Regions from separate parts of the Lentibacillus cibarius genome, predicted to be linked through region 3. Evidence: riboswitches for the same ligand, from Rfam matches in the RefSeq annotation. Region 3 holds a riboswitch; each other region holds the start of a gene.
The links. A riboswitch is a leader RNA that binds a small molecule or an ion and turns the genes downstream of it on or off. The one in region 3 is predicted to bind S-adenosylmethionine.

Region 1: it holds a riboswitch for S-adenosylmethionine, as region 3 does, so the genes downstream of both, FFL34_RS05525 (sodium:solute symporter family protein) here and FFL34_RS14720 (Na+/H+ antiporter NhaC family protein) in region 3, are expected to answer to the same signal.
Region 2: it holds a riboswitch for S-adenosylmethionine, as region 3 does, so the genes downstream of both, FFL34_RS05650 (hypothetical protein) here and FFL34_RS14720 (Na+/H+ antiporter NhaC family protein) in region 3, are expected to answer to the same signal.

Annotation. Positions count from the first base shown of each region.
Region 1 covers NZ_VCIA01000001.1:1,137,674-1,148,009, reverse strand. The annotation lists gene FFL34_RS05545 (glycine betaine ABC transporter substrate-binding protein) at 1-29, shown strand, start outside; gene FFL34_RS05540 (ABC transporter permease) at 137-778, shown strand; gene FFL34_RS05535 (TetR/AcrR family transcriptional regulator) at 846-1,523, shown strand; gene FFL34_RS05530 (CocE/NonD family hydrolase) at 1,645-3,693, shown strand; SAM riboswitch class I at 4,021-4,123, shown strand; gene FFL34_RS05525 (sodium:solute symporter family protein) at 4,253-5,875, shown strand; gene FFL34_RS05520 (LTA synthase family protein) at 6,004-7,953, opposite strand; gene pepV (dipeptidase PepV) at 8,418-9,836, shown strand; gene FFL34_RS05510 (M3 family oligoendopeptidase) at 9,928-10,336, shown strand, end outside.
Region 2 covers NZ_VCIA01000001.1:1,175,081-1,185,416, forward strand. The annotation lists gene FFL34_RS05640 (alpha/beta fold hydrolase) at 1-148, opposite strand, end outside; gene FFL34_RS05645 (sodium:solute symporter family protein) at 164-1,795, opposite strand; SAM riboswitch class I at 2,154-2,256, shown strand; gene FFL34_RS05650 (hypothetical protein) at 2,351-2,566, shown strand; gene FFL34_RS05655 (hypothetical protein) at 2,713-2,910, opposite strand; gene FFL34_RS05660 (DUF1989 domain-containing protein) at 3,248-3,895, opposite strand; gene solA (N-methyl-L-tryptophan oxidase) at 4,454-5,620, shown strand; gene FFL34_RS05670 (M20 family metallopeptidase) at 5,712-6,845, shown strand; gene FFL34_RS05675 (isochorismatase family protein) at 7,131-7,847, opposite strand; gene FFL34_RS05680 (hydantoinase B/oxoprolinase family protein) at 7,921-9,690, opposite strand; gene FFL34_RS05685 (hydantoinase/oxoprolinase family protein) at 9,683-10,336, opposite strand, start outside.
Region 3 covers NZ_VCIA01000001.1:2,990,518-3,000,853, reverse strand. The annotation lists gene FFL34_RS14750 (MotA/TolQ/ExbB proton channel family protein) at 1-337, opposite strand, end outside; gene FFL34_RS14745 (cell wall hydrolase) at 713-1,303, shown strand; gene FFL34_RS14740 (hypothetical protein) at 1,377-1,934, opposite strand; gene FFL34_RS14735 (hypothetical protein) at 2,153-2,617, opposite strand; gene FFL34_RS14730 (hypothetical protein) at 2,769-3,107, opposite strand; gene FFL34_RS14725 (hypothetical protein) at 3,427-3,636, opposite strand; SAM riboswitch class I at 3,776-3,889, shown strand; partial or broken gene FFL34_RS14720 (Na+/H+ antiporter NhaC family protein) at 4,040-5,382, shown strand; gene FFL34_RS14715 (YugN family protein) at 5,635-6,057, opposite strand; gene FFL34_RS14710 (YjcZ family sporulation protein) at 6,441-6,551, opposite strand; gene FFL34_RS14705 (FAD-dependent oxidoreductase) at 6,892-8,466, shown strand; gene FFL34_RS14700 (AAA family ATPase) at 8,752-10,336, opposite strand, start outside.

The DNA.
Region 1 (10,336 bases), 1.9 Mb from region 3:
TGTTGATGTGGTTAGCACAGAAGAAATGACGAATCTAATTTATCAAGTGGATATTGAAAAACGTGAAATAAAGGAAGTTGCTAAAGAATTTCTACAGGAGAAAGGTATGCTTGATTAAAAGGGGAAGGTGATGCTGATGACTTTTATTACTGACTTGGTCACGTATATGACTGAGAATTACAATGAATTATTGGCACTAACAATTGAACACATTCTGATGGTCGTTTATGGTATTGGACTTTCCCTCGTTGTCGGTGTTCCACTCGGCATACTGGCAGCTCGGTTTGAAAAATTGGCTCCAATTATCATATCGATTACGAATGTTTTGCAGTTGATACCAAGTCTTGCCATGCTGGCGATTCTGATGCTTTATCTCGGATTTGGGTTCAAAACCATCGTCATTGGTCTATTTCTCTATTCTCTTTTACCAATCGTTAAAAATACGTATGTTGGCATTAGGGAAGTGGATGATAGCATTATTGAATCCGGTGTAGGTATTGGCATGACGCCGTTGCAGCTACTGGCTAAGATTCAATTCCCTTTATCCATTCCTTACTTGATGGCAGGATTGCGTCTGGCAGCAGTGATCGCGATTTCTGTAGCAACCATTGGTCCTTATATTGGAGCCGGTGGACTTGGAAAGGAGATTGTTTCGGGGATTAGTTTGCAATCCGACGTCAAAATTTATGCTGGGGCAATACCGGCTACACTCATAGCAATTATTGCTGATTTAGCACTAGGTACAGTTGAACGCAAGACGAAAAAGCGTCTGGCTTAAGTATGACTAGTTTGTATGTTGCCACAAAGTCTGTGTTATGTAAAAGCGAGGATGGGAGGGAAAGTTGATGATGGCCAATGAAAGAAAGAGGATTCAGACTGCCCGAATGTGGCGATATTTCTTGGATGCGGCATCAGAATTAATTGAAGAAAAGGGCCTGAACAATATTAGGATAAGAGAAATTGCTGATCGAGCTGGATATACAAGTTCAACTGCTTATAATTATTTTCGGGATCTGTCCCATTTAAAATTTTTTGCAGCGATGCGTTATACCACTTCTTATGTACATGATTTGCCAAATTATATGGAAAAAGGCAATAACACCGTAGAAAAATGGTTGTACGCTTGGGAATGTTTTTGTCGTCATTCGTTTCATTTTCCAGAAGTCTATTATCTTTTATACATTGAAAATCTTGGAGTAATTCCGGAAGAAATGATGCAGATGTATTATGAGGTTTATGAAAATGAGCTGATTGACTTATCCGACGAGGTACAATCCATTATTGCGCATCACGATATTGCAAAAAGAAGCTCGTTATTTATTCATAAAACAATTGACGAGGAATTTATTAAAGAGCCAGATCTTGAATACATCGCTGACTTAACGATGCTTATTTGGACAGGCATGATGATGAATTTGCTTAATCTCAGGAAAAATTTCACAAAGAAGAAGCAGCCAAGAGAACGATGTATTTTATTAGGAAAAGTATTATCGATATTGTCGTTCCGGAAAAACAACATTTAATTACGTACGAATACGGACGTGGTTAAACAACGCTCAGACCAGAAATAGTTGAACAATTCCCATCTTTCTACTGATAACCGATGGAAGCATTTGCAGTACATTAGGAGGAGCTGAAACAACAATGGTATTTAATATAGCAGATTCTGACCACCGAACAACGAAGACAGAATTTCCACGAGAAATTAAAAAATTGGATCATGTATGGATTCCATTATCCGACGGCAGCCGCCTTGCTGCAACGATTTGGCTGCCCGTTGATGCGGAGACTCATCCGGTTCCGGCTATTTTGGAATATTTGCCTTACCGCAAAGATGATTTTACCGCGATACGCGATTCCGCCCGGCATCCTTATTTCGCCGGCCATGGCTATGCCAGCATTCGGGTGGATATCCGGGGGACCGGCAATTCGGATGGTTATTTACCGGATGAATATTTAAAACAAGAACATGACGATGCCCTGGAGGTATTCGACTGGATCGGCCAGCAATCATGGGCCACTGGAGATGTCGGCATGATTGGTAAATCTTGGGGCGGGTTTAACGGCTTGCAGATTGCCGCTCGTCAGCATCCGGCGTTAAAAGCAATCATCTCCCTTTGTTCCACTGACGACCGTTATGCGGATGATGTGCATTACCGCGGTGGCAATATACTGGCATCAGATATGCTGTGGTGGGCGTCTACGATGTTCGCTTACAGTGCAAGACCGCAAGATCCGGAAGTTGTCGGCGATAGTTGGAAGGATAATTGGCTGGAGCGTTTAAACACAACGCCATATGTTCATGAATGGATGCGTCACCAGACGAGAGATGACTATTGGAAGCATGGGTCTATTAATGAGGACTATTCCAAGGTGGATATACCAGTCTTTACCGTGAGTGGCTGGCAAGACGGGTATACAGATAGGGTGTTCCGTCTATTGGAAAATCTACCTTATTCTAAAGGGCTGATTGGACCATGGGCACATGAGTTTCCTGAGGTAGCCATTCCTGAGCCAACTATTGGATTTTTACAGGAATGTCTGCGCTGGTGGGATCAATGGCTTAAGGGCATCGATACAGGCGTGAAAGATGATCCAAAATTAATATCATGGATTCAAAATAGTGAATTGCCGCAAGTGACTTACGATGAACGGCCAGGGAAATGGGTTGTCGATGAGAGCTGGCCATCCGCACAAGTAGCAAGAAGTCATTATTGGCTGAACGCAGAAGGTAAACTGCAACAGAACCCGTCAGATGAGCAAACAGTTGTTGTGCCAAGTGTCCAGGAACATGGGATGTATGCAGGCGTTTATTGTCCGTTTGGGGAGCCTGGGGATTTACCTGCAGATCAACGTCTAGAAAATGGTAAAACGGTTGTATTTACAACGGATCCATTGGAAGAAGGTGTGGATTTACTTGGTGAACCGACCTTCCATATGAAATTCACGTCTGATCAGCCAAATGCACTTGTTGCTGTCAAACTTTGTGATAAAGCTCCGACCGGCGAGTTGACGTTAATTAGCTGGGGCATGCTCAATTTAAATCATCTGCAGTCCCATGAGCACCCAGAAGCACTCGAGCCCGGAAAAGTTTATGAGGCAACGGTTAAGTTGGATGCCCTAGGCCAGAACATTCCGGCTGGACACAGCTTGGAACTTTCTCTCGCACCAACGTATTGGCCACAAGCATGGCCGTCGCCTGAACCGGTAACATTGCATGTGCTAACCGGTGAAGAAACCACATTAGCCTTACCGATACGTACGCCGCGACCGGAGGCAGATGCTAGCATTTCATTTGAAAATCCGGAAACGGCCCAAGTAATCGACAAGGAAATTTTACGAGCCGAACAACGAACACGTAATGTTGTTCACGACACGGTTACGGATACATGGCAATTGCAGGACTACTCGGATGAAGGGGAACGCCGATTGCTGATGAACGGCATCAGGCATGGCAGCAAAAATAAAAATACGTTCACGATTAAGTCCGGTGATCCATTATCGGCTAATGTTCGATGTGAATGGGAATTGACTGTTGGCCGTGAGGATTGGGATACCAAGCTGCTCACCGACAGTACTATGTCTAGTGATGCTACATCGTTTTATTTGACTAATACCATGATTGCGTTGCTCAATGGCGAGGAAATTTTCCGTAAAACATGGGAAGAAACGATTCCGCGTAATTACCAATAACAGATGTGAAAAAGGGAAACATGGTTGCGGTATTATTCAACTTCTATAGATGTTACCCTATAACAATCGAATCTCAATAGGAAAAAGTGTCATATGTGTTTTTATGACACTTTTTCTGTTTAAGAAAATGAAACGTACCAGTGCAAAAACCACTCTAACCGCACATAGATCCATAGGTAGTGCACTCAATCATTGGCTTTAAAATATCAATCACAACTTGCTTAGTGATTTAATTTATTAAAAAATTTATAATAAAAACTCATTTAACTATTGACCAATTCATCAAGACCGTGTAAATTATGTGTTACTACATTTAAATAAGTGAACTTCTTATCCAGAGAGGTGGAGGGACTGGCCCTTTGAAACCTCGGCAGCGGGCTCTTTTGAGTACTGTGCCAAATCCAGCAGACAAAGGTCTGAAAGATAAGTTGAGGCACCGGAACTGTACTGTCCTCTTCTTATAATCGGAAGGGGGCTTTTTTATTTCGTTTTTTAATTTTTAATCTGGAATGCTTTAACTAATCTAGAAAATTGATTTGTTTAAAAGGAGATGATTGCAATGACATCCTATGGTGTATGGATTATTATCTTAACGGTTGGTTATACCGTTGCTTTGATTATTGCCGGCCAAATCGCTAAGCGGCGTTTGACCAATCAGGATAGCTATTTTGTTGGTAGTCGGAATTTCAATAAATGGATTGTAGCTTTTTGCATAACGGGATTATTTTCCGGTTCCACCTATATTTCTATTTTAGAGTTATCGTATTTAAGCGGTATATCGGCTGTATGGTATGGGGTTGCTGAAATGATGCAGATTTTTATCATTGCGTTTTTGATCATTCGTCCATTTCGGAAAAAAATGTTAGTTACCGTTTCCGGACTTATTGGTGATACATACGGGCGACTGGTTAAAGGAGTTGCAGGGTCAATTACGGCGTTTGCATTTCCGATGTGGTCAGTTGCCACGGCAATTGCGTTTGCTTCGGCCCTGCACGTGTTCACAGGTATTTCACTTTCTCTATCGATTGCGTTTACTGCAATTTTGCTGTTCATCTATCTGCAAGCGGGAGGAATGTGGTCGCTTGCTTTTACGCAGTCCATGAATATGATTTTATTTGTAATGATGGTCGTCATTGGGGTGATTGCTTTTTTCATTCATCCGGGGATAGACGGTTTAATTGCGTTTGCTGACGAACAACCGGCCATGTTTACCTTTGACAACGTTGGATTGCAGGTGATTGTTGCCTGGTTTGGCACCTTCTTGGTCAACGTTATCCTTGCTCAGGCTGCATTCCAGATGGCACTTTCATCTCGGACACCGGAAGAAGGGCAAAAAGGACTGATTATTGCTGGGTTTATGGCTGTCCCCTTCATCGTTGGGGGTGTGTTATTCGGTATTTCGGCTAGTGTCATCGTTCCCCGGGCACAAACGGGATTGATTGCCATTCCTCAGTATTTAATGGAAGTGCTCCCCGCACCGCTTGTTGGCTTATTTTTTCTAGGTGTATGGGCGTGTGCACTGGGATGGGGAGGTCCTTGTCAGTTCTCTGGGGCAACCAGCCTTGGCCGTGATGTGAGCCGTTCAATAAAACCTGCTGTAACCGAAAATCAGCAGATCGCCTATACCAAAATTTCATTGCTATTTTTAACGGTGTTGATGATTGTGTTTGGCTTACTGCGCACGGAACAATCTGCGTGGTGGAATGTATTGGCTTGGACGATACGAAATAGTGCAACGTTCGCACCGGTTATTGCAGCACTATTCTGGCCTGTCGTTACGAAGCGTGCAGTTGCCGTTTCGCTATTCACGGGTTTTGCAAGTGGTTTAGTATGGTATTACCTTGGTGATTGGCATCCAAGTGCCTTTTTCTTGCAAATTCACCCCGTCTGGATTGGGAGTTCGATTAATATCGTTAGTATTATCGTGGTTACCTTGATGGACGGTCAGGCAAACTGGTTTATGCAAAAAACAGATTGCTTGGCTTATATTGGATTAATAGGAGGGGGTGTGTGTTGTTTTGTCAATATAATTTATTTTTCTCCGCTTTATCGAAACGGTTTGTTTGGTTTGTTTATGTTTGCGGCAATCTTGTTCTTTTATATCGCTACCATCCGCTTTTTCCGGCCGGAAGAAGAAAAGCAGCAGATTAGGGGAAAAGTAGCTAATTTAGCAAGAAGCTAGTGTAAGCGCATTTGGAAAGGAATAATCTTAGTACGAATACGGCTGTAGTTACGCAAAGCCCCTTACTTACAAAGAACCCGCTCCCCATTAATTGGGAAGCGGGTTCTTGCTATTTTTGCTCTTTTATCCTATCGGTTCTCTTCTTCATTAGACTCTCCATACTGGTATTTACTAGGATCAATCGGCTCCCAATCGTTACTAGGTTCATAGAATCGAAGCAGGTCACCATTTAGTACTTCATCATTTAAGCTTAATTCATAATGGACCTGATCCCGTAATTCTTTCATTTCTGCGGTCGGTTCTTCTATCGCTTTTCCAGTTTCATTATCGTAAAAGACATTCTTCACATAGCTGTAATCCTCGGTCATAAAGTTGCCATTGCGGAACGGTACAAAGTCTCTATGCTCGTCAGAAAACATATCCGTACCAAACTGAATGTAATTGTCGGCATTGATTCCCAGCAGATGCAGCATCGTCGGCATGACATCCGCCTGACCGGTATATTCATGATTGATCCCTTGGCTGTCAACACCCGGAACACGGATCATAAAGGGGACCCGCTGCAAGTTCGCATTTTTCAATGGCGTGATTTCTTCACCTAGGATTTCACTCATGGCTCGATTATGATTTTCCGAAATGCCGTAATGGTCACCATAAATCATGATGACTGAATGCTCATATAACCCTTTTTTCTTCAGGTCTTTAAAAAACTGTTCCAGCGACTCATCCAGATAACGGGCTGTCTGGAAATAGCGGTCAACCGTACCATCGCCGGTTTCAGCAGGTGCTATTGATTCATCGCCTTCATCCAATAAAAACGGATAATGGTGGGTCAGTGTCAGCATGTGCGCGTAAAAAGGATCATCTTGTTCTTCAAGCTTCTCAAGTGCTGGCATGGATTGCTTAAAGAAAGGTTTATCCTTCAGGCCATAATTGACCACCTTTTCTTCACTCATGTCATAGTAGCTAGAACCATAAAATTCGTCCACACCTAAGTGTTTGTAAATCTGGTTTCGGTTCCAGAATGATTTCTCATCCCCATGAAATACGGCGCTTGTATAGTTCTGCTTTTGATCCAGAATAGCTGGCAACGACTGATACGTATTTGTGTCTTTGGTAACAAATGCAGCACCCTGTGGCAATCCGTACAGGGAATTATCCATCAGTAATTCCGCGTCGGCCGTTTTACCTTGCCCTGTTTGGTGAAAGAAGTTATCAAAGTACGTGAAATTCTTGCTTTTATCATGAACAAGCGAATTCAAAAACGGTGTTACCTCTTCCCCGTGCAGCTTATAATCAATCAGAAATGACTGAAACGACTCCAAGTGAATTTTGATAATGTTTTTGCCCGTTGCTTTCCCGAAGTATTCGGCGTTCGGTTCAGCATATTTCTTGTTCGTATAGTTTTCCACTTCCTTTATATCGTCACTTGAAGCCATCGATCGTTTCGCGCTGGCCTTCACCGTCTGAACCGTGTTTAACACGGCAAAGTTAGGCGCGCCTAAATACTTAACAATATAATTATTGTCAAAAACACGCTGCAATAGTTGCGGGCGGTCAATCTCTGCTAAACCTAAATTAACTGTGAACACAATAACTCCTGAAGCCAGGACAGCAAAAGGTTTTTTCAAGTTCACATGTACCTCGGGCCAGTCAGTTTTCCATTTACGAAACAGTACTCCCAGAACGATAAGATCCAGTGTATACAAAAAATCATGCCACTCAAATAAATTAAGAACACTTTTACCAATACTGCTGGCATTTTCCGTTTGCATCAGCGTTTGAATGGTAATAAAGGTATCATAATCACGGTAAAACATGATATTAGCATACATAAACAACGTCAGCAGTGTATCAATAATCAGCAACGTGATACCAAATCGATTTCCCTTAAAAAATAACGCGAGACCAAGCAACACTAGTCCCGAGCTCAACGGATTAATAAATAGTAAAAAATGTTGCAGTAAATTGTTGACGCCTAAATTAAACTCTGACAGATATATAATATACGTCTTTAGCCAAAATAAAAGCAAAGCGAGTATGAAAAACCCCATTTTGGCCGATTTTAAGCTCTTCAGTTTATCCATGTTTCGTCACCCCCCGTTTTCAATCACTTAACGAATAAACCGACTTTTTTACTAAAACCATCTTTTATTATTAAGCAATGATGAATCGTCTGGAGGATGGTTCCGATTTGATTACAATCTATTATATATTTGTTTGATGATTTTGTTAAGATTAATTCTTATTAAATGTCGTTTCCCTGCTTTCTCGCTAGTTAAACGAACAGCATACGGTGAAACAAAACCATCATGGATACGTCTGAACACCCGATGAATCATATGTCTTTTCCGGAACAAATATGACTTAGCGACTGATTGTGTGCCTGTAACCTCCTGAATGCTACCTTTGTTTCAGGAAAAGGAAATATTTTGAATGAAGGTGGGTCTGCGGTACAATAATGGGTAACCTACATAACAAGCTAGCCTACCAATCGTTCTGAATGAGAACAGGTTAGGCCGAACGAAGGAGTGAACAAGTTATGGATAAGATCAATTGGATGGAGGAAGTTTCTAAACGTAAAGATAAATTTCTTAGTGATTTAGAAGGATTTTTGCAAATAAAAAGTGTCCTCGATGAAGCAAATGCTACAGACGAGGCACCGCTCGGGCAAGGTGTGAAAGATGCCTTGCAGTATATGCTGGATTTAGGTGAACAGGACGGATTCGCGGTGAAGAATGTCGGCAATCTTGCAGGTCACTTGGAAATGGGTGAAGCGGGAGACGAGCTGCTTGGCATATTGGGACATGCTGATGTGGTGCCTGAGGGGGATGGATGGAGCGTGGACCCCTACAGTGCAACGATTAAAGACGGGAAGATTTATGCCCGTGGCTCAAGTGATGATAAGGGACCGACCATTGCCGCTTATTATGGGATGAAAATTGTGAAAGAGCTCGGCATCCCACTGAACAAGCGCGTCCGCCTGATTATTGGCACGGATGAAGAAAGTGATTGGCGCGGTGTGGCGCATTATTTCCAACACGAGGAAATGCCGGATATGGGATTTGTACCGGACGCGGATTTTCCGATTATTTTTGCGGAAAAAGGCATTTCTGATTTTGATTTGGTGATGTCAGCGGATGCAGCGACTTCGGATGATGAACTAGTGCTGCAGGCGTTTCAATCCGGTCGGCGATATAATATGGTGCCCGACTATGCCGAAGCTCGTGTGTCCCTCCCACAGGAAGAGAGTGAGATGATTCAGCAATATCAGCGCTTTCTGGCGGATGCTAGTTTAGACGGCCAAGCAACCACGGAAAATGGGCAAATCATTTTCAGCTTAAACGGGATGAGCGCACACGGAGCCGAACCGCGAAACGGGGTGAACGCCGGTATATGGCTGGCGAAGTTTTTGCAGGATCTGCCACTGGATGCGTCAGGCCATAAGTTTATCGCTGAGATTGCCGAATTCTATGAACAAACACGTGGAGAAGTTTTCGACATGGCCTTTTCCGACGATATCTCCGGTGATTTGACGATGAATGTTGGTGTTATGCATTACAGCAAAGGATCGGAAGGACGCATCGGGGTCAACATGCGCTATCCGGTTACGTTTGATATGGAAAAAGGTAAAGATACACTAACAAAAGCGGCTGAGGCCAAGGGGCTAACGGTGGAGAACTTGACGGATTCCAAACCAACGCATGTGGAAAAAGACGATCCGCTTATTCAGACCTTGCAGCGTGTCTATGAGGACCAAACCGGTGAGAAGGGGGAACTGCTGGCCATTGGCGGTGGTACCTATGCGCGCGCCTTGGATCACGGGGTAGCGTTTGGCGCGATGTTCCCGGGACGTGCGGATGTCATGCATCAAAAAGATGAATATGCTGTGGTGGACGATTTACTGAAGGCAACCGCCATTTATGCACAAGCGATTTATGAACTGGCAAAAGCCGATTAATACGGGGGGGCAATGCAGGCTATTTTCCGGCAAGGCTGAAACCGGCGTCCAATATTTGCGCGATTGTAATCAAAAAGGGGAGTGACAGGCAATGAATTATCCAAACACATGGGATTTAGATAGTATTTTTCCAGGGGGAACGAAATCTAAAGAACTGCAATCGAAGCTGGCGTCCTTAAAAGAAGATATCCAGACGTATCAGGAGACGTTGAACAACGAGGATCTCAGCAAGGACCCATCGGCTGAAAAATTGCAGGCGCTTTTGCAGCAGCAAGAGACGATTGGTAAGGGGATCGGACAGGCTGCAACGTTCGTTCAAATGTATCATGATGCGTTCATGGACGATGAATACGCCGACGTGGTCATGGGGCAAGTCATGGATTTATACAGTGACATGCAAAAGCTATCCAACACGTTTACAAAACAATTGGTCGCTGTGGCAGATGCGGACTGGCAGCAACTACTGGAAAATGAATCGTTGAAGGAAATAGCTTTTACCC
Region 2 (10,336 bases), 1.8 Mb from region 3:
GATGAGGCTTAAAGCTAAAATGGGTGCCACCCGGCCCACCATGAATTACAAAGATAATCGGTTTATGTTGAATAGTACCGTTCTTCACTTCCGTTTCCACACCATTCACATCAAAATAGAGCTTTGTTCCATTTATAGTTGCGTACAAGATGTCTTCCTCCTTCTACGATTCTATTCTTCGTTTAGGTAGTATATAAATGACCAGTAATACGGCACCTAGGGTTAACCCTAGCAGCGTAACGATAATTAAAACAGGCCAAACATTAACGAAATTAGCGCCAATCAAGAAAGATACATAGCCTATAAGAATAATGCTTAAGAAAATGATATCCTTATTCGTGACTGTTTTGACCTGAAATAGCTCACCTTTTGCATTTTCTTCCCTTATTAATAGACTAGCACCAACTGTACCTGCTAAGGAGAAAATAATTCCGACAATAACCGGATCAACGGCAGTACCTATTATCTGGCATGTAACGGTAGCGCCACCCCCGAGCAGCATGCCGGAAATAGCACCATTCGTATTTGCTTTACGCCAGAGCAACCCAAGCATAATAGGAATGAAAGTCGCACCTGCAAATATTTTTTGGGTCATAAGCAATAGTTCCATTATAGATGGTGTTAAGACAGCCGCAACGGTTGATAAAACACCAATAATAACCAGGGTCCATCTCGTAATTAATAATGTATGCTTCTCATTGATCTCCTTACCCTTTCGAACGTTATTTTTTTCATAAATATCTCGTGTAACATGAATCCCAGCACCTAACAAATTCGAGTCCACTGTAGACATGCAAGCCCCCAATATACCTGTAACGATAATCATGCCAATCCAAGGGTTAATAACTTCCATTGCCAGCATTGGAAATACCGTTTCAGCATTGCCCATGTCCGGAATTAATGCTTTTCCAATTCCACCAACAAGCGCCAAACCAAACGCCATAAATAGTGCCACAAACCAAACCATCAATAAACTTATCCGCTGAATGGTTGATACACTCTTAGCTGAGTAAACGCGCTGGATTTGTGTTTGGCTTATTGTATTCAAAGGCAAAAATGTAATCGCCCAAGCAAGCACCATAAGAAACGTAGCACTTTCCGTCACACTTATAAAACCGTCACCAAGCACTCTATTTAACGATTCATGTCCATGCGTGGTTGCATATAACCAGGAACTATCCGGAGACAGAGCTTGTAATCCGAAAATAATGACAAGGACTAGCCCTAAAACCATAATAATCGACTGAATCCAGTCTGTAAGTGCCACACCCATCAATCCACCAAAGGTTGTATAAACAATCGTGACAACTGATGTGATGAGAATAGCGACAGTTGTGTCGATACCCAGTATTGAATTTAAAATGACACCAATGCCAAGGATACTTCCTCCAGCACCACCCACTAAAGCAACAAGTGAAAAAAGAGTGGTCAAATAGGCTACGAAATTAGAATAACGCAGTGCCATAATATCCGGTAAGGTAAAAACCTCAAATTCCTGTGCTATCCGTCTGATTTTACCGGAGATATAAAATAGAACGAAATAAGCAGAACCTGCAGCCACAAGCATCCACATCACGGAAAACCCGCTAGTGTAGACCATCCCGCTGAACCCCATATAGGTGTTAGCACCGACAACTGTAGAAAAAATAGTACTAAATAATAAACCAGAGTTCATTTTGTTCCCTGCTACATAAAAATCGGCGCGCGTATCCTGCTTTTTGGATACAACAACGCCAACAATAATCATTAAGATTAAATAAACAACAGGAATTATATAATAGCTATTCCATTCCATACTTCATGTCCCTCCCAATGATGAAATCTTTTCTTCGTTTCATTATCCAAATAAAGCGAATTGTTATACACGGAATTATATACATTCGAAATATTAGAGTCAATGGCATTATTATTAAAATTCTATTTAATTAAATATTATTAATTTGGTGATTTTTTATGATGGAAGATTATAAAAAAGCTGAAGAATAAGGTGTTCTACCTTATCCTTCAGCTTTTTATGACGCTTATGATTAGGTTCAGGTCATTACTCGTTGTCATCCTGCTCATGATCCGGCGACACAAAATCCGCGTTAGTAGCAGCGCCATTAAAAATCCATGTTACCATTGACAATCATCAAAATTATTTGTAAATTATTTTCTTATCCAGAGAGGTGGAGGGACTGGCCCTTTGATACCTCGGCAACAGGCTCCTATAGTACTGTGCCAATTCCAGTAAGCGTTATGCTTAGAAGATAAGAAGTGCATGGTACAGGTTTTTCTACCCTCTTCTTATCCAGAAGAGGGTTTTTTACTGTTTAACAAGCTTTTCATAATTATTTTAAGGGTGTTTTAAATGTCAGGTAAATCGCTAAATGTTGAAACCATTTTCCCTCAGATTGGTAATAAGAAAGACGAGGCATTACAAGCTTCTCTTGGCACCATCGTTAATATTTCTTATATCTATCCCTATTTGGACTTTACCGGGAATACTCGTCATGGCGTTTGGTTTAGCGTTCACTGTACTCACCGTAGCCACGAGATAAGGATCTTCCTGCCGATTTATTTTTAGGGTTGCTTCCTGTACATAGCTAATGAGCGGTGCTATTGCAACCAGTGCATCATTTCACTTATGCATCGGTGTTGTCCCTGTATGGTTCGATGTACCAAGGGTCGTCACAATCAGTCGTGTGGAACGGGCTATTCCTGTGACAACGCCTATTTGTGCATTACTTTCCTGCAATTTGTCCCCTTGCCGATATGAACCTCAAGAAATTGCTCCAATTCATCGGAAGACAAGGTTGCCTGCTCTAACGCTTCCCAATGAACACCCATGTCTTCTACTGCTTGTTTGACTGTTATTCCGTTTTTGTCGGTAATACCTATTAACTCCTTAAAATCCAATTCCCCTGACACTGCTTTACTGCCAATTGTGGAAACATGTGGCTGGTGTTTTGTGTGCCTTGACAACCATAAAATGTTAAAGGATAAGCGTTTCAAACCACAAAAAAATATTAACAGTCATAGGGAAAGGGTAATATCTTTCACAAATTGATACGCAATGTTAGGCCTTCCCTTTCCTTCCATAATGTAATAATACTATAAGTTTTCAGATACGTATAAAATATTCCTACTTTAGTATTAGAAATGGGTGCATCGTCACACCTTTTTAGGAGATACAAATTGCCGTTGAACCCTTAGAAAAGGTCAACGGCGATTTGTATGTCCATATTAATCAAACTCCCTGTTTTAGCTATTTTTGCTTTCGTCCAAAGCCGCTTTTGTCGTTCGACGCCATCTTCTGCATTTTTAGCGACGTCACTTTCCATCCATTAACAGGCTCCATATCTTGGGAACAGGTGGAGCATGCGACAACCACTTCCTCCAATGCTTTAAGCCGGACATAATCACCGGGTTTGGATAATGGTTCACTAAGCTGGTAATCTCCTGTTTGGTCCAGCACGTTATTCATAAATAAGTTGATCGGATCCGGAACTGGTTTCTCTCCCAGTCCGTACGCTGCCAGAGCCTTTTGTAAATTATCGTGGCAGTTCGGGTGATCCTCTAGGCCATAGTCTACTTTATAGCGATAATAGTCACATGCTGGAAAAAAGAAATCGTGCTTGCCAACCGTATCTTCTGCCAACGTCATCAGCGGCCGGCGTTTATTACTGTAGAGCGGATCACCAACCTTTAATCGAATACTGCTGAGTGACGCTCGCATATGGACAGGTGATACGAATTCATTGGAATCATTTTTATTAAAGCATACAAAATCACCGACCTGTTTCCCATCAACGTCCATAATAACCAGTTCCTCACCAGGTTGTAACAGTGTGCTTCTCCCCTCATATGGTGGTATTGTTATTTCCTCTTTTATTTTCTTCTGTGTATAAGCCACACCTTCCACTCCTCTCTAATAATTTAAGGTTCCTTTAGTAAGGAATTGACGTAATGATTATCCTCCATCTTTGATTTCCCGATATAACCTCCCTCTTCTTTTAAAAAATTAGTTCTAATATCTGACATTCTCTCATACCCTGCTTATATTTAGGATTTTCAAATCACAACTTCTACTTAGACTGATTATAAAACTCCTTCACCTTCATGTATAATGATTAAAAATGATGGTATGCATCACTGTTACTGAAATCTGCAGGGGGAAAGATTAGAATATAATAATTCCATATCAATCATATTTATCCGGGGAGCTAGTACGTATTGGTAACAATGATGGCAAACCTATGCAATATCATTTTCTGAGATAGCTTTTATCATTTTTAGGTATTTTACCTTCCGTTGAATGACCGCTATCATATGGGCTAAGCACATATTTTATCTAACACCACACGTAAGAATGACGGTATGGAAGAGGAGCTTCGTTTTACATGCGCACTGATGAAAACGCTTTATCAATTGAAAGATGATTTCTATCTAATTCGTAAAGGAGAGGTGTATCATGACGTCACACTATGATGTGATTGTTGTTGGAGCTGGTTCCATGGGGATGGCCGCCGGGTATTATTTAGCTAAGGAAGGAACAAAAACATTGCTCATCGATGCGTTTGATCCACCACATGAAAACGGAAGTCACAGCGGTGATACGCGGCTTATTCGCCATGCGTGCGGGGAAGGATTCGAGTATGTCCCACTTGCCATACGAGCACAGGAACTATGGGATGAACTACAAGAAAAAACATCGGAGTCTATATTCCGAAAGACAGGCGTGGTGACGTTTGGCCCTGAAGGTTCGGACTTTGTCAATCAAGCAATCGCGGGCGGACAAAAATATTCCTTGCCGATCGATACGTTTGATCATGGCGCAGATATCAATAGACGCTGGCCAGGAATCACTGCCCCTGATGGACATTTCGGATGCTATGAACCAGAAGCAGGTGTCCTGTTCAGCGGGAATTGTATCCGTGCTTTTCGTCGGCTGGCAACGCAATCTGGCGCTGATTTAATCACAAATACACCTGTTGAGGATCTGGAAGTCTTGGAAAACACCGTGACCGTCCAAACGAAAGAAGGATCCTATACCGCTGATAAACTAATTGTCAGCGCTGGTGCGTGGAACAGAAAGCTATTATCTAAACTAAACCTTGAGTTACCGCTTCAGCCAAGTCGCCAAACAATCGGCTGGTTTGATGCCGAAGCGTCTTTATATCAAGCTGATGGATTCCCGGGCTTTTTTGTTGACTTACCAACAGGTATCTATTACGGGTTCCCAAGCATTGATGGAACAGGATTAAAGATTGGACGTTATGATGCCGGTGAGGAGCTCGATCCCGAATATATGAATCGAGAATTTGGCATTTACCCGAAAGATGAGGGAGACATCCGTGAATTTTTGGAAACGTTTATGCCTCAGGCTGCAGGCAGACTAAATGTAGGAAAGACGTGTATGTTTACCAACACACCAGACGAAAATTTCATTATTGACTTGCATCCGGAACATGCTCATGTGGCCATTGCTGCCGGATTCTCCGGTCACGGGTACAAATTTTCAAGTGTAGTCGGGGAGATCTTAAGCCAATTAGCGACTACTGGTACAACGAATCATGATATCTCCCTCTTTTCAGCAACACGCCCAAGCTTACAAAATCAAGGAACAACAACACTTTAGTATAAATAACTTAGCGGCATGAGCAGACAGGGGGTGGGGTAACTTTCCCCTGTCTTAATCTATTATTCTGCCGTAATAGGAGGTAAGCTAAATGGAAAAGGAAGCCATTCCATTCCTGCAAGAATTGATTCAAATTGATAGTACTAACCCGCCAGGCAACGAAAACAAGGTAACGAAAAAATTTGCCGACAGATGTGAAGAAACGGGTTTAGCTTATAACATTACAGATATTGCATCGGGGAGGAGCAATTTTCATGTCTCCTTAAAAGGGGAAGGAAAAGGTAAAGTCATTTTCTGCGGTCATATGGATACGGTTTTGGTCGGTGAACAGCCATGGGAATATGCACCTTTTTCCGGTGAACTGGTTGGTGATAAGCTATACGGACGTGGTGCCTCTGATATGAAAAGCGGTCTTGCGGCTATGTTTCTTGCGGTGGAATCTATTTTCCAGGAAAAGCGAGCATTGTCAAAGGAGATTGTTTTTCTGGCAACGGCCGGTGAAGAGGTGGATAGCTGTGGTGCACGCCAGTACTTACAAGATGAAGACATGCGTGATGTCGAAGCCTTAGTGATTGGTGAGCCGACAAACGAAAAAGTCAGCGTAGGACATAAAGGTGCGTTATGGGTGGAAGTGGTCACTTTCGGAAAAACAGCTCACGGATCCATGCCGGATGAAGGAATTAATGCGGTTGAATGGATGGGCCGAGTAATCCAAATCGTTGAATCGTTAAAATTAGACTGGAAGATTTCCAAGTCTCCCCTTGGTGAAAGCAGCGTTTCAGCGAATAAAATGGAAGGAGGCGTGCAAACAAACGTCATCCCTGACCGTTGCACCCTGAATATAGATATCAGAACCGTGGCTCCACAGTCCCATGAAGCATTATTTGCGGAACTGAAGCAGCGTTTACAAGATTTATTTTCTGATGAAGATGCCCCAGCATTTGAGATGCATGAACGGCTGAATCGGCCATCGATCTTGACGAATGAATCAAGTCCCATTATTACAACGGCTTTGGAGCTGAAGGAAACGAATGCCGACGCAGTTTGCGGGGTTCCCTACTATACAGACGGAGCGGTTTTAAACCCCGAAAGCAGAATCCCCACACTGATTTATGGTCCCGGTAATGAAAAACTGGCCCACCAGCCAAATGAATATGTTGATGTGAACGCCTACTTAAGATCCATTGATTTTTATAAAAAGTTAATACTTGCTTATGCAACGTAATGATACAATATTTGTTCATGATGCAGGAATTCCCCACTTCAAGCGTCAGCTAAGTGGGGGGTAGTCATGTCTGCGTGTATTTCGTGATACAGGTTCGGTTCACTTCCTATGCAACAGCATGTAACATCACGCTATTCCGTTGACGCTGTAAGTATACTACTTCCTAGTTTTATAGATTAAACGCCTTATGAATGCTTTTTAAAGATCGTTGTTGCTAAGGTAAAAGGCAAACACCTTTTGTTTAGGTACAGGTGCTTGCCTTTCAATTTTCTTACTTATTTTTTCTTATCGCACGGACTCTTCTCTCGTATCCCCCTTCTCTAGTTGAAACGGTTCGATATCATTCAGATAATCAATTACTTTTTCCAACGGATCCACGTCCCCGAATTTTGCATCAATATCAAACAGATTCCATTCGACTGCGCCAGGGACACGGTCAGCGATAGTGCCCTCGGGGACAATGGTTCGGAACCCAAGCTCAGTTGAATCCATACAAGTGTGACGTACGCAAGCACATGCGGTGGCGCCGACCACAATAAGTGTATCTACACCATGGGTCGTTAGCCAATACTGTAATGGTGTCCCATTAAAACAACTGGCTGTCTTTTTGACAAATACTACTTCTTCTTTCTGCGGATTTAGCCTTTCATCAATGTTAATCCAGTCTTCCCCAAGCTTTAATTCGTCCAATGGGATTTTGTCTGCCCATCTACCGATATCCTGATAGCCATTCGGATTATAAGCAGTCGTACTGTGGAAAATTGGCACATTTTTCTTCCGTGCTGCATCTAACACACGACGCACATTCGGGATGACCTCTTCCATGTTTTCACAGGAGAAAGCATGCCCTGGTCTAGTCCACGCATTTGCAAGGTCGACCGTTATAATGCCTGGTTTTTTCCCATAACCGACTCGCTTCTGAAATCCACGGTCCGTATGAATTTCTCTTGCTCTTTTAAACATCTTTTTTAATAAATCCAGATCAAACATTTCCTCTGACATTTCCGTCATCCTTTCAAAATTTAATTTATTTTGTGTTACACTTACACATATGCTTAAAATTCTTCTTCATTCCTTATTGGGTAAATAACGGCATTTCACCCCTTTGCTGCCGCATTTCATTCCGCTTCTTTTCTGTTAATTCCATATTTAACTGTCCTTTTTCAATAACAACCCCATAGTCATTTAACGCCGTTTCCACGGAAATGATTTCATCTAATACATCTTCATAAACCTTACTTGCTTGTTGTTCCAATGGATCACCGTAGCCACCGGATGATGGAACCATAATTTTCACCGATTCCCCTGCATTAAAACGTTCGCCATTTAATTTGGAAGGGAGCTCCTCTGGCTTTGTATCCGGATTTTTAATTAATGATGCTTCTGTCCCCGGCAAACCACCGTTATACCCCCATGGTTTCACGGTGTGTTTATCTCCCTCCATGGACATTAGTCCATCTGTCAGGAAACGGTTCCGACGGATAATCCCAAGGCCGCCTCGCGTTTTACCCGCACCACCGGTATCTTCTCTCAGTTCATACTGCTCGCATATCATGGGGGTGTGCATATCAAGGTCTTCAATCGGATTATTTCGTGTGTTCCATGAACTAAAGTCCATTGCATCCATTCCATCCTTCTCCGGGCGGCCTCTGTAAGAACCTTCATTGACTTCAATATATACCCAATAATTATGCTCCTCATCTAAACCAGAATACGATGCAAACTGGATGTTGGCTGCGCTCCCTGCACAGGTCCTTTCGGGTATGACTGGTGTCAATGCCTTAATAATTAAATCTGCAGCAGTGTTTACTTGATTAGCCCGACTAAAAGTAGCTGCAGGGCGGATTGGATTAAAGATACTTCCCTTCCTTGCTGTTACTTTAATTGGGCGAAACACGCCATGATTGGCCGGAACAAATTCCTCGTGTGTATAGGTATCCAGAAATATAGAACGCACCACACTGTATACCCCCACACATAAAGCACCGGAATAGGCAGCATTGAAAGCTGAGGCTACCTGATCTGCAGATTTGGATACATCTATTTCCAGTTCACTCCCCTGTTTAATGACATTTACGTGTACCTTTAACTTTTCATTCAGATTGATCCCATCGTCATCAAGCCAGGACTCTGCCTCGTATTCACCATCAGGAATGTTGGAAATTTCCTTGCGCATCATTCGTTCAGAGTAATTCATTAATTCTTCCCCAGCCGCAAGAACCGTATCTTTTCCATACTTTTCGATAAGCTCAATGAACCTTTTTGTTCCCAATCTGCAGGCAGCCACCTGTGCTTCCAGATCACCAATTACCTGGGAGGAAGTGCGTACTTTCTGTCGAATGATCTCATACAGTGTTTCATTCGGCTGTCCTTTGTCATATAACTTAACACCATTTAATACCAGACCCTCTGCATACACATCGGGAGCGTCCACGATTAAACCTGGCTGCGCACCACCTATGTCTAGATGGTGGGCCGTTGTTCCGGCATAACCAACTAACTCCCCTTTGTAAAAAATAGGTTGACTAAGGGATACATCGGGCGAATGTGACGCACCGGCATACGGATCATTGTTCCAAATGATGTCTTCTGGATGCTGATTGTCCCCTAGCACCTCCTGAAATCCTTCAATATATCCGGGAAGACATCCAAGCTGCATTGGCGTGGAATCTGATTCGGCAAGCGTTTCTCCAAATTTGGTGAACACCCCAGCACCAAGATCCTCAGATTCTCGAATTAAAGAAGAGTAGGCCATCCGTTGCATCACATGCGACATCTCTTTTGCAATCGTATCCAGCGCTCCTCCAATAACTTGCATGGTTACTGGATCAATTTTTTTATTCATCACTCGTCACCACCTCTGTAAAATTCGAAGTTTGAGATGTCCTTGTCTTTTCTTCATTCTGTGTTGCAAGCAACGTACCATGCGGTGAAACGACCACCTGCCAGTTCGGTGGAACAATTGATGTTGAATCACGTTGAATGATGGAAGCGGGTCCTGTAATACGATCACTTGCCAATAATTTTTCTCGCTGGTAACGTGGTGTTGGCATACTTTTAATTTCTCCATTAACCTCAAAATAGGTTTGACGCTCATACATAAATGCTGTCTTAGGATTTGTTCTCCCCATTTCTTCTAACTGCGGCAGTTTAAAAGATGGTGTTTTTCCGATTGCAACAATATCCAGAGAAATGAGCTCCACCGTATTTTCGGGAAAATGATGACCATATTCCTGTTTGTGCATCGAATGGAAACCTGAAACAATCTCTTCTATGCTTTGTTTCGTTAACTTCCCCTCCGGTATGGGCACTCTCAACTCAAAACCTTGCCCTATATAGCGACATTCGGCAATCCGTTCATACGTTATATCACCTTGACTGATTCCATCCCGAATTAGCTGATTTGCAGCTTGATCCTCCAAATCCTGCAACTGTTTACCAAGTTTAGAGACAAGGTCTTTCGAAATCGTTTCTAAACTCTCAATACAAGA
Region 3 (10,336 bases):
TCATCTGCACCATTTTAATGAGATTAACAACCGGCACGTTAAAAACACGCCAGCCGGAAAACTTCTCCTGCACAAACGTTTCCGGCTTGACTGGCTCTTCCTGCCGAACCCGGTCATACTCCGCTTTAAATGTGCTTAGCGGCTCCATATCCAATCGATTGGTTGTATCAATATAGTTTCGTATTTTTTTCAGTCGAGTAAATAAGCTGATATGGACCAAAATGGCGAGGAAGAAAGTGGTAAACAAAATCATAAAAATCAATTCGGTAGTTGGATTTGCTAAAATGTCTTTCGCTGTTTGCTCACTCGTGAACAGCTCCAGAATAAGTTGCAGCATACTGTCTCCTCCTGCTAGTCGTTCTTTCTTTATAGCTATTCAGAAGATGGACAAATCATGTATGGATTTGGACATTGGGGACCTTTCCGCACCCGGTTGCGCAACTTTCGGGCCGGGCCGCGCGACTTTCGCCACGGGGCAAAGTGGGCCCGGCCGTAACAATGATGCAACATTTGTTATAGTTCATCCTCCATATTCCTTCACTTCCATAAATTTGAATTTTTACAATCCAGGAATTTATTACCACATGTAAATGTAATACTTGATCGCACGCGGATGACAAGATGCGACTTAATACAGGTAATTATTGGTGAATGCTAAGGAATATTACATCTAGTAGTCTTTTAGTATGAGACCTTAGCAGGAGGGACAACAATGAGGAGCAAATTTAAAAACGTGCTAAGTGTAGTATTCATCACATTTATCATTTTAGCTATTCCACACGGTGCCGATGCCGCTTCCTATAAAGCACAAAAAGGGGATTCATTCTGGTTAATTGCTAATAAATTCAACGTAACGCTAGCAAACTTGCAAATTGCTAACAATCGTACCGGTTATCTTCTGTATGCGGGAGAAATAATTAACGTTCCAAACTCTGTTTCAGACGAAAATAAGAAGTTGATGGCTAAACTTGTACACGCGGAAGCTAAGGGCGAACCTTATGCTGGAAAAGTAGCGGTAGCCACAGTAGTTCTTAACCGAGTGGATCATAAAGACTTTCCTAATTCGATAAGAGGGGTTATTTATGAAAATGTAAAGGGACACTATGCTTTTAGCCCTGTTGAAAACGGCGCTATTAATGAAGGATACCACGCAGAGGACATGCAAGCTGTAAATGAAGCCATCGCATATAAAGGGCAAGGAAGTCAATCACTCTATTTCTATAACCCAAAAACTGCACAAAGCGACTGGATTTCCTCACGCGAAACAACAGTGACCATCGGAAACCACCGCTTTGCCAAATAAACCGAAACCGGACCCTTATTTAAGGAAGTCCGGTTTTTTATGTAGGTCGTCTTCGGTTAAACATTTTTTCCTTCTATTTACTTACTTCCTCCGCCATTGACTCTACAATCTCAAATGATTTTTCCTGTGTTAATTCATCTTGTAGATTAAATTCCAATAAATAGGAGCCATCTCCCGCATTAAATGAAACCAATAACACTTTTGCATTATTACGTTCAACTTTATGATATTGTACATGAATACCATTAATGGTCTTGGAGTCACTAGGTTGAGAATTAGCTTTTCCATTATGATAAGTCATTCTAAATATTAAAGGTTCACCGCCATAAATTCCATATAATACATCAGCATTCGTGTTATCCTCGTATTTTTTCTTGTATGATTCGTCTCTTAATTCACCCTTTTCCTTAGAGTATCGAACGATTAAACTGTTTTTATCGTCAGTTGGTGAGTGGCGGATTTCCGCTAACGTAATAGGATAATCGTTCATTTTAGGGATAAACACTTTCGTCCCCAATGCTTCATTCACTTGATCTTGGAAGGAAACTTTTTCATCATCTGATTGCGATGAACAAGCAGATATTATTAGTAACAGTACAAATATCACAAAAATGGTGTATTTCTGAAACATAATTACCCTCCCTTTAACCGCGGTATATTAAAGTCCATTGACATTTAAGTTTAAGAAACTTTATCACTTTAAGGTAATTCAGATCTACTACAAAGCTGTCCCTATTCTTTAATATAGAGCAATAATCCTTATTAAAGCATTGTGCCCAATTCAGGCGCAAAATTATTAGGTTATCACGCGCCCATTGCTCATTAGTTAAATATAGGGCCTTTATCATCCTAAAAGGTATTTATTTTCTCGCTCTTTCGCTTCCCTTCTGATGACATCCATTCTATAATTCCATAATAATCATCTATATCTGTAAGCCTTATTTCTTCCCCTTTAATCATAGGTATTTCCTGTGTAGCACTACCAGTTTCTATATTATTAAAATTTGATACCGAGCTAACATTTTTCATCCCTTGTAATTCGACCTTTTCATCATTGATAACTGCAATCATTTTAAATGAAATATAATCAGTAATATTCCCCTCAGCTTTGTATTGTAGTTCTCCATTTCCAGCGAATATTTCGTTATCTTCAATTTTCAATTCATACTCGTTTAAACTCCAATATTTACTATCACCATTGAATGAATTCCGTTGTATCTGTTCCTTCTCCTTGGATAGCTCTTCCACTTCACAACCTGTGATTAACAATACCAGTAGTGAAGTTATAACAAAGATAAAACTATTTCTTTTCAAAAAACATCGCCCACCTAAAATACTTAATTCAAATAAAACTCTATTCAACTAATCATTATACACACCCAATTTTTTCTTAAATACCGGGGGCGTTTTTGCTACATTATCACCGATCAAACTTACATCCCCTTTCAATTTCACCGGTGTCCTTTTAATAATCTAATTGACGCAAATATAAAAGAAGATGATCTCCTTGCTCTTTAAGTGTGTACTTACGAATTTTACTGTCTATCCTTTTTTGTTGTTTGCTATCTTTACTAAGCCAGTTTATGAAATGAAATAAAGGACTAGATAATAAGTTTGCTGTACCACGAGAACCTAATTCAAACCCCATTTGTTCTTTCTCTGTCAATGGTAATTGTGTATTTTCCAGAAATTTTCCTTTGAAATACTTCGGAATTAATATATATGGCTCTTTATTCTCTAATGCAGAAAGCAGCTCTTCAGCATTACCGGCAACAAAGTGATTATTCGCTTCATCTGTTTTCATGTTTATTCCTCCCCTTGAGCCTTTTTAAGATAACTATGTTCATGCTCGAATTTAACACATAACTTTCTGGATTATTTCCTTATATTAAATTTGGACGCACACTTCTACTCAGGAAGTACCCGGTCGTATGGGTATGATGTATGGAATGGACGCCAAGTCTTATTCTGGAATGGCGTCCACTAATGGATTAGCTAACTTTCTAACGTAAATTTACACATCAATCCTTTTTTTATATTAAACAGCATTTTACTTAAGTCATTGACTATTTCATTATTATTCAATATTTTATCAAACCGCTGAAGATGGGAAATTATTAATATTACATCCCTGGTGGTATTTGACCCATGCCCCTATATTTAAGATTGTCTTGTTCCAATTCTTCCATAGACTTTTTGCGATCGTTGGGGCTTTTTCCTTCCCATTGTTTTGATGGATTCTGACGTTCAGCCTTCCATTTTCGGAACTTTCTCCAACTGATAAAACCGAAGAGTGAGGCAAGGAATCCAATGTAAAATATCGTTATCCCCATAAATCTCTCCCCCTTTATTATAATAATAACTCATTTTTAAAATTGTGTTAAATTTAACATAAAATAGTGGACCACCAACTATTCATTGACATTTCTGTTATCGTGTAGTACACTTTCTATCAATCAACTAATTTCATATTACTTATCCAGAGCGGCTGAGGGATCTGGCCCTATGAAGCCCGGCAACCTGCAGAAATAATTGTAAGGTGCCAATTCCAGCAAATCGCGTTTCAAGCGTTTTGAGAGATAAGGTGTTCGGACTAACGCCTTCCAAAACGGAGGGTTTTTTTATTTTTATATGAAAAAATGCCGAGCAGCCTAAGGTATCTGTAACGGGAATACCATTCTACTATTTTCCAAAACCCTTGAATCCACAAAAATACAACAAATAGGGGGAAGAGAAATGAACACATCAGATTTGAACAAAGGACGTGCATCGGCTTTAATACCATTTATCATTTTTCTGTTTCTATTTATCGGCTCCGGTGTAGTCAGTGGAGACTTTTATAAGCTGCCGGTACTTGTTGCGGTATTTATTGCTGTATTGGTTGCATTGTTCATGAATAGAAAAATAGATTTTAACGAGAAATTGGATTACCTGACCAAAGGGCGGGACATCCGAACATTATGCTTATGGTCATCATTTACCTGTTGGCCGGTGCATTCTCTGCAGTTGCCGAGGGGGTTGGTGCTGTTGAATCAACCGTCAATCTTGGTCTGACGTTCGTGCCTGGAAGCTTGCTGATTGTTGGCTTGTTTGTTATCGGCTGCTTTATTTCGATTTCCATGGGAACTTCTGTCGGAACGGTCGTTGCGCTTGCCCCAATTGGTGTCGGTCTCGCCGATCAGACTGGGATGAGCACGCCATTAATTTTAGGCGCTATTATCAGTGGTGCGATGTTCGGGGATAATTTATCCATTATTTCGGATACAACGATTGCTGCTGTGAGAACACAGGCTGTCAAGATGAGCGACAAATTTAAGGTGAACATCTTTATTGCCCTTCCAGCAGCCATTGTGACTGCCGTCATTTTTGGTGTCTTGACTTGGAATGCCGGCGGATCGATTAGTGGAGATCACCCATATGATCTGGTCAAGGTGCTACCTTATCTTGCTGTTCTCATTTTTGCCGTTGCTGGTGTCAATGTCATATATGTGTTAATCGGTGGAATTGTGTTCGCTGGAGCAGTTGGATTTGTTTACGGGACTTTCGATGTGATGGGATTAATGAAGCTGCTTGGCGATGGCATGGCCGGTATGCAGGAGTTAGCCTTGTTAGCCGTTTTACTTGGTGGACTGATTGAACTCGTTCGCGTGAATGGCGGGATTGATTTCCTACTGTACACGATTAGTAAGCGAATTAATTCAAGAAAAGGTGCCGAAGCTGGTATTGCCGGTCTTGTCAGTGTATTTGACGTATCAACCGCTAACAACACCATCGCCATTATCAGTGTTGGCTCATTAGCGAAACAAATTTCCGAACGATTTGGGGTTGACCTGCGCCGATCGGCAAGCACGCTGGATATTTTCGGAAGTGCTTTTCAAGGGATTTTGCCATATGGCGCCCAACTGCTGGCGGTCGCTGGCGTTGCTTCCATATCACCCGTTTCGATCATGCCTTATTGTATCTACCCAATACTGCTCGGAATCGCCGGAATCATCGCTATCGTAACAGGGTACCCACGTTTTTCGGCTGGGAAAAACAACACAGCATTGCACGATCAACATAGCGCAACGGAAGTATAAAATCGTTAAAAAGGAAAACGATGTGCCATTAATTAGAGGCGGACGACGCACAACCGCGCCACGACACATCCCCCCCGAAAAAGAAAAGTACTTTTCTTTTTCAAGGGGCGTCGTGTGATGATCAGTCAAATTATTTAACCCCCACCTTCACGTATGTAGTTTAACCATGTTTAGCAGTGGGGGTATACAACTTGTTAGTTAAACTCGCTTTTCCCCATTCCCTTTCATCCACGTGCGTGTCCGTTTAGCATATCAAGATATCTCTGGTTCCAGGTATTGCATGACTTCCTGCACCTCTTGTTCGCCTGCAGCTTCCCATCTGCTTTTATCCGTGATGTTTCCATCCTTATCGAGAGGTTCTTGAAATTGACTAAATCCGGTGGTGGTCAACAAAGCGTTTTGATCCCATTCAAGACCAGTGTTGACGACATGCTTGATTACATATGGTGTACGAAACTCCAGATAAGCATCAGGCTTGTCCAGTTCCCCTTCCAAAACACTGAAAGGGACTCGAATATAAATCGTTTCGCCGCCTTCCCGGCACAACACCATATCAAACTTCCCACGGTCATATTCCCAATTCCCACATAATGTATAACCATTGGACCGAAATACCTTGAAAACATCCCCAAAAAAAGCCCTTTTCCCTTCAATCTCTGTTTCCAGTTTTAACATGGCACTTTCACTCCTTGTTTCAAATGTGTCATGTATAGTTTTAACGAAAACTGGAATGAAATACCTCTCAACAAGGATAATTTTAGAAAAACGCGGAGTTCAAGACATGCCAAAAACATTTGTAAAAGCTGCATGGATTATGGCATTGCTTTAGGATTTTTTGAGGATGACACATCATAATCCGTATAAATGGCATATCAACTAATAAAAAAGACTCCTTTTCTAAGTAAGAAAGCCATTTGTTTGGTTACCTCTTCGACCATTAGGCCTAAGCTAAGTATGGCAACTCACTCTTTTTATCGTAAAAATGGCATCTCTGGTGTCAAAGTTAGGCATTTATATGCAAGAGACATTCTCAACAGAACGCCTCTTGCAATTACAAATTAATAACCGTATCCGCCGTATCCTCCAAAAGAAGTACCGACAATGATTAACAGTATAAACAAGACGACAATGAGGGCGAATCCCCCACCATATCCACATCCTGCTGACATTTTTTGTTCCTCCTTCCTAATCGAATTCACTTCTATCCTATGGAAAAAAGATTCATGTTGATTGGACATATGCTTATAATAAGAAATCTAGTGTTTTATCCCTATGGAAAATGTTGTCGATTGGTTAAAGACAAAACGAAAATACGCTGGACCACCCCCAGCCCCCGGAGTAATCGGTGAAAGCCCATATAGGATTCTTATTCATCAGACATTATGCCTGGGGTTATAAAAGGCCTTTACACTTTAAAATTACCCAATTTTCCAGTGTAAAACCAATGTCCTGCATATAACTTTCCTATTAGAGAAAAATAACACCACGAACATATAAGGAGGCACCAACATGACTGAATATGACGACAAGGGATTGCCACAGGAATCGAAATCGTACTGGCTAGAGGGTGTCGATCTCCCGGCTTTCCCTAGTTTAGAGGAAAATAGGAAGGTTGATGTTGCGATTGTTGGTGGTGGGATCGCAGGTATAACCTCAGCCTATCTACTAACTGAAAAAGGATATAAGGTAGCTCTGCTCGATTCGGACACATTACTACATGGAACAACAGGGCATACAACAGCAAAAGTCACAGCACAGCATGGTCTGATTTATGATGAACTCATTCAAAATATTGGTGAAAAGAAAGCAAAAAAATATTATCGCGCCAACCTGGAAGCTCTTCAATTTATTCAAAACATGGTAGAACAACAGGAAATAGATTGTGATTTTAGGAAACAGGATGCGTACCTTTATGCCACATCTGATGAAGATATACACAAGTTGAAAAAAGAAGCAAAGGCTTACGACAGACTTGGTATTGACGGAGAACTAATTGACAGCTTACCCTTAACAGATATCAAGGTAAAAAAAGCGCTTGTTATGAAAAATCAGGCGCAGTTTCACCCAACGAAATATTTATCCAAATTGGTGCAAAAAATGCATGCCAAAGGCGCCTATATTTATGAAAACACCACCGCAGTCAATATTAACTCGGATAAAGAGACCAAAGTCATGACACGAAATGGAAAAGAGATTAAGGCGGATAAAGTGCTCGTCTGTTCCCATTTCCCTTTTTATGAAGGCACAGGATTATATTCCGCAAGAATGCACGCCAGCCGATCGTATATTTTGGCAGCAAAAACTAAAAAGAAATTTCCCGGCGGCATGTACATTAGCGTAGGCCAGCCGACACGCTCCCTGCGTTCTGTTGAAATAAATGGCGAAAACATGGTGTTGATTGTTGGTGAAAGCCATAAGACCGGCCAAGGGGAAGACACCATGAAACATTACCAGGCTTTGGAGGACTTTGGACAAAAAACATTTGGACTCGATCAGGTTGTCTATCGCTGGTCGGCCCAGGATCTTATCACACTTGACAAGGTTCCTTTTATCGGAAAAATAACCGCCAATCAACCACATACACTCATCGCAACCGGCTTTAGAAAGTGGGGGATGTCTAATGGAACGGCAGCAGCCTTATTACTGACGGACCTGGTAACAGGGGATGGAAATACCTATGCTGATCTATTCACGCCATTAAGATTCAACGCAAAACCTGGCCTAAAAAATATTCTAGTTGATAATGCCAATGTTGTCGGTCAGCTGGTCAAAGGTAAGATAGAATTACCCGATGACAAACTTAAGAACTTATCTATCGACGAAGGTGCTGTTATTATGATAAAAGGGGAAAGAAAAGGCGCCTATAAGGATAAGCAAGGAAATGTATACGTTGTTGACACTACCTGCACGCATGTTGGCTGTGAGGTAGGTTGGAATGGAGCAGAAAGAAGCTGGGATTGCCCGTGTCATGGTTCTAGGTTCTCATACACCGGGGAAGTCATCGAAGGTCCCGCGGAAACGCCCTTGAAAAGGTATGATTATCATATGTTGGATAACCTTACATCAAAGGATTCCGGATATTAAGGTAGCGGATGGTCTGCCATTTGCCCCAAGTTGAAGCAAAGATTAAACAAGGGGTATTTTAACCAAAAGTTAATTGATACATGTTGTCACGAATATATATTACAAAAGTTGCGCCTGGATCATCAAATTGGTCCGGGATATCGGCTTGCTTTGTCTTAACTTAAGACCATTAATGGAATCCATACTAAGGCTTCTCCCTCAGCACCGTCATTGGCACAGGACGTGCTAATGCAAGCGCCAGGAAAGGACGTCACGTTCTTAGCCTGGGCGCTTGCCCCTTTGTTCTTAGTTCACCACAAAATCTGTCTTACTGTACCCTTCTTTCGTCTTCACCACATCAAGCCGAGCCGGGAAGATTGTCTTCAAATCCTGCACGTGGGAAATGACACCAATCATACGGCCGGATTTTTGCAGGTCGATTAATGTCTCGATCGCTTTGTTCAATGACTCTTCATCAAGTGATCCGAACCCTTCATCAATAAACATCGTGTCAATCCGGATATTCCCTTGAAAGCTCTGGATCACATCCGACATACCCAATGCTAGACTTAGAGACGCGTTAAACTTTTCCCCACCTGACAAGGATTTGACATCCCTCGTTTGGCCGGTATACGCGTCATGAACATCAAGCGCCAGACCACTCTGTTTACCGTGAGACTCCTGCCGGTCGCTTCGCATCAGATAAAATTGGCCATTGGAGAGGTCTTTCAGCCGTCCGTTGGCTGCATCGATAATCCGCTCCAAGTATTCAATCTGCAAATAACGTTCAAAGGAAATCTTTTGCTCATTCTGTCCGCGCAGCACGTCATGCAAGTCAGTAATCGTCGCCAGTTCTTTTTCACTTGCAGCCAGTTTTTCATTTGCCTCTAAGATATTCATTCGCAAATCAGCTGCACCTTCCGCATATTTTTTCGATAAATTTAATTGCTGCAGTGCTGCTTCATAAGCCTGCTTCAATTGATCAAGTTCTGCTTGCATGGCTGTCAAGTCTGCTTTGGCACTATCTTTCAGCTGTTCCTGCAATTCGGTGACAGTCTGTTCGAGTGCTGCACGTTGTTCATTAAACTGATCGATTTCTTCTTTTCGTTTGTCTCGCTCGGATTGGTTCATTTTTGCTTCCTGGTAGGCCTTTTCTGATGCAAACTGTGCATGTGCCAAGGCTTCTTTAAACGATGATTCCGCTGTTTTCCGTTTTTCTTCGGTATCAGCTAGCTGCTGTTTACTATTGGCAAGATTAGCAGCTGCTTTTGTCTGTTCGTCTTTTGCCTCTTGGAATTGCTGCTGTGCTTTTTCCCAGGCTTGTTCAAGCTGTGTTTTGTAGTCAGACGTTTCTTTGATTTGCCGCTCCAATTCTGTTAAGACACGGACTTCTTCCGGAATCTTGCGCAGTCGTTCGTCATAGACTGCCTTAGCTTTTTCATAGGCAGCATTTTTTTCATGATACGTTTTGTTTAGCTGTTCTTTATCCGCTTCGAGCTGTTTTACTTCTTCCATTGCGTTTGTATGTGCTTCTTTCGCTTTCGACAGTTTTTCCCGCTGTTGCTTTAATTTTTCCACTTCATCACTTAGCTGCTTGCCTTGTTTAGATAAATCCTCTTTTAAGGCTTTTGCGTCAGTTGCTTGCATCTGGTGTTGGCTCAGCTCAACTTGTGCTTCTTCCAGCTGTGCATGATTGGATTTTAAATTCGCCACCGCGTCCCGGTAGAGGCGGTCTTTCTCATCCAATTGTTTCTTCAATGTTCCAAGCTTTTCCTTGGTCACACCGCTGTCCTGATTGACAGCCATATCCGGGTGCTCTTTGCTGCCACACACCGGGCACGGCTGTCCGTCGTGTAAATGGGCTGCCAACACGCTTGCCTGGTCGTTCATC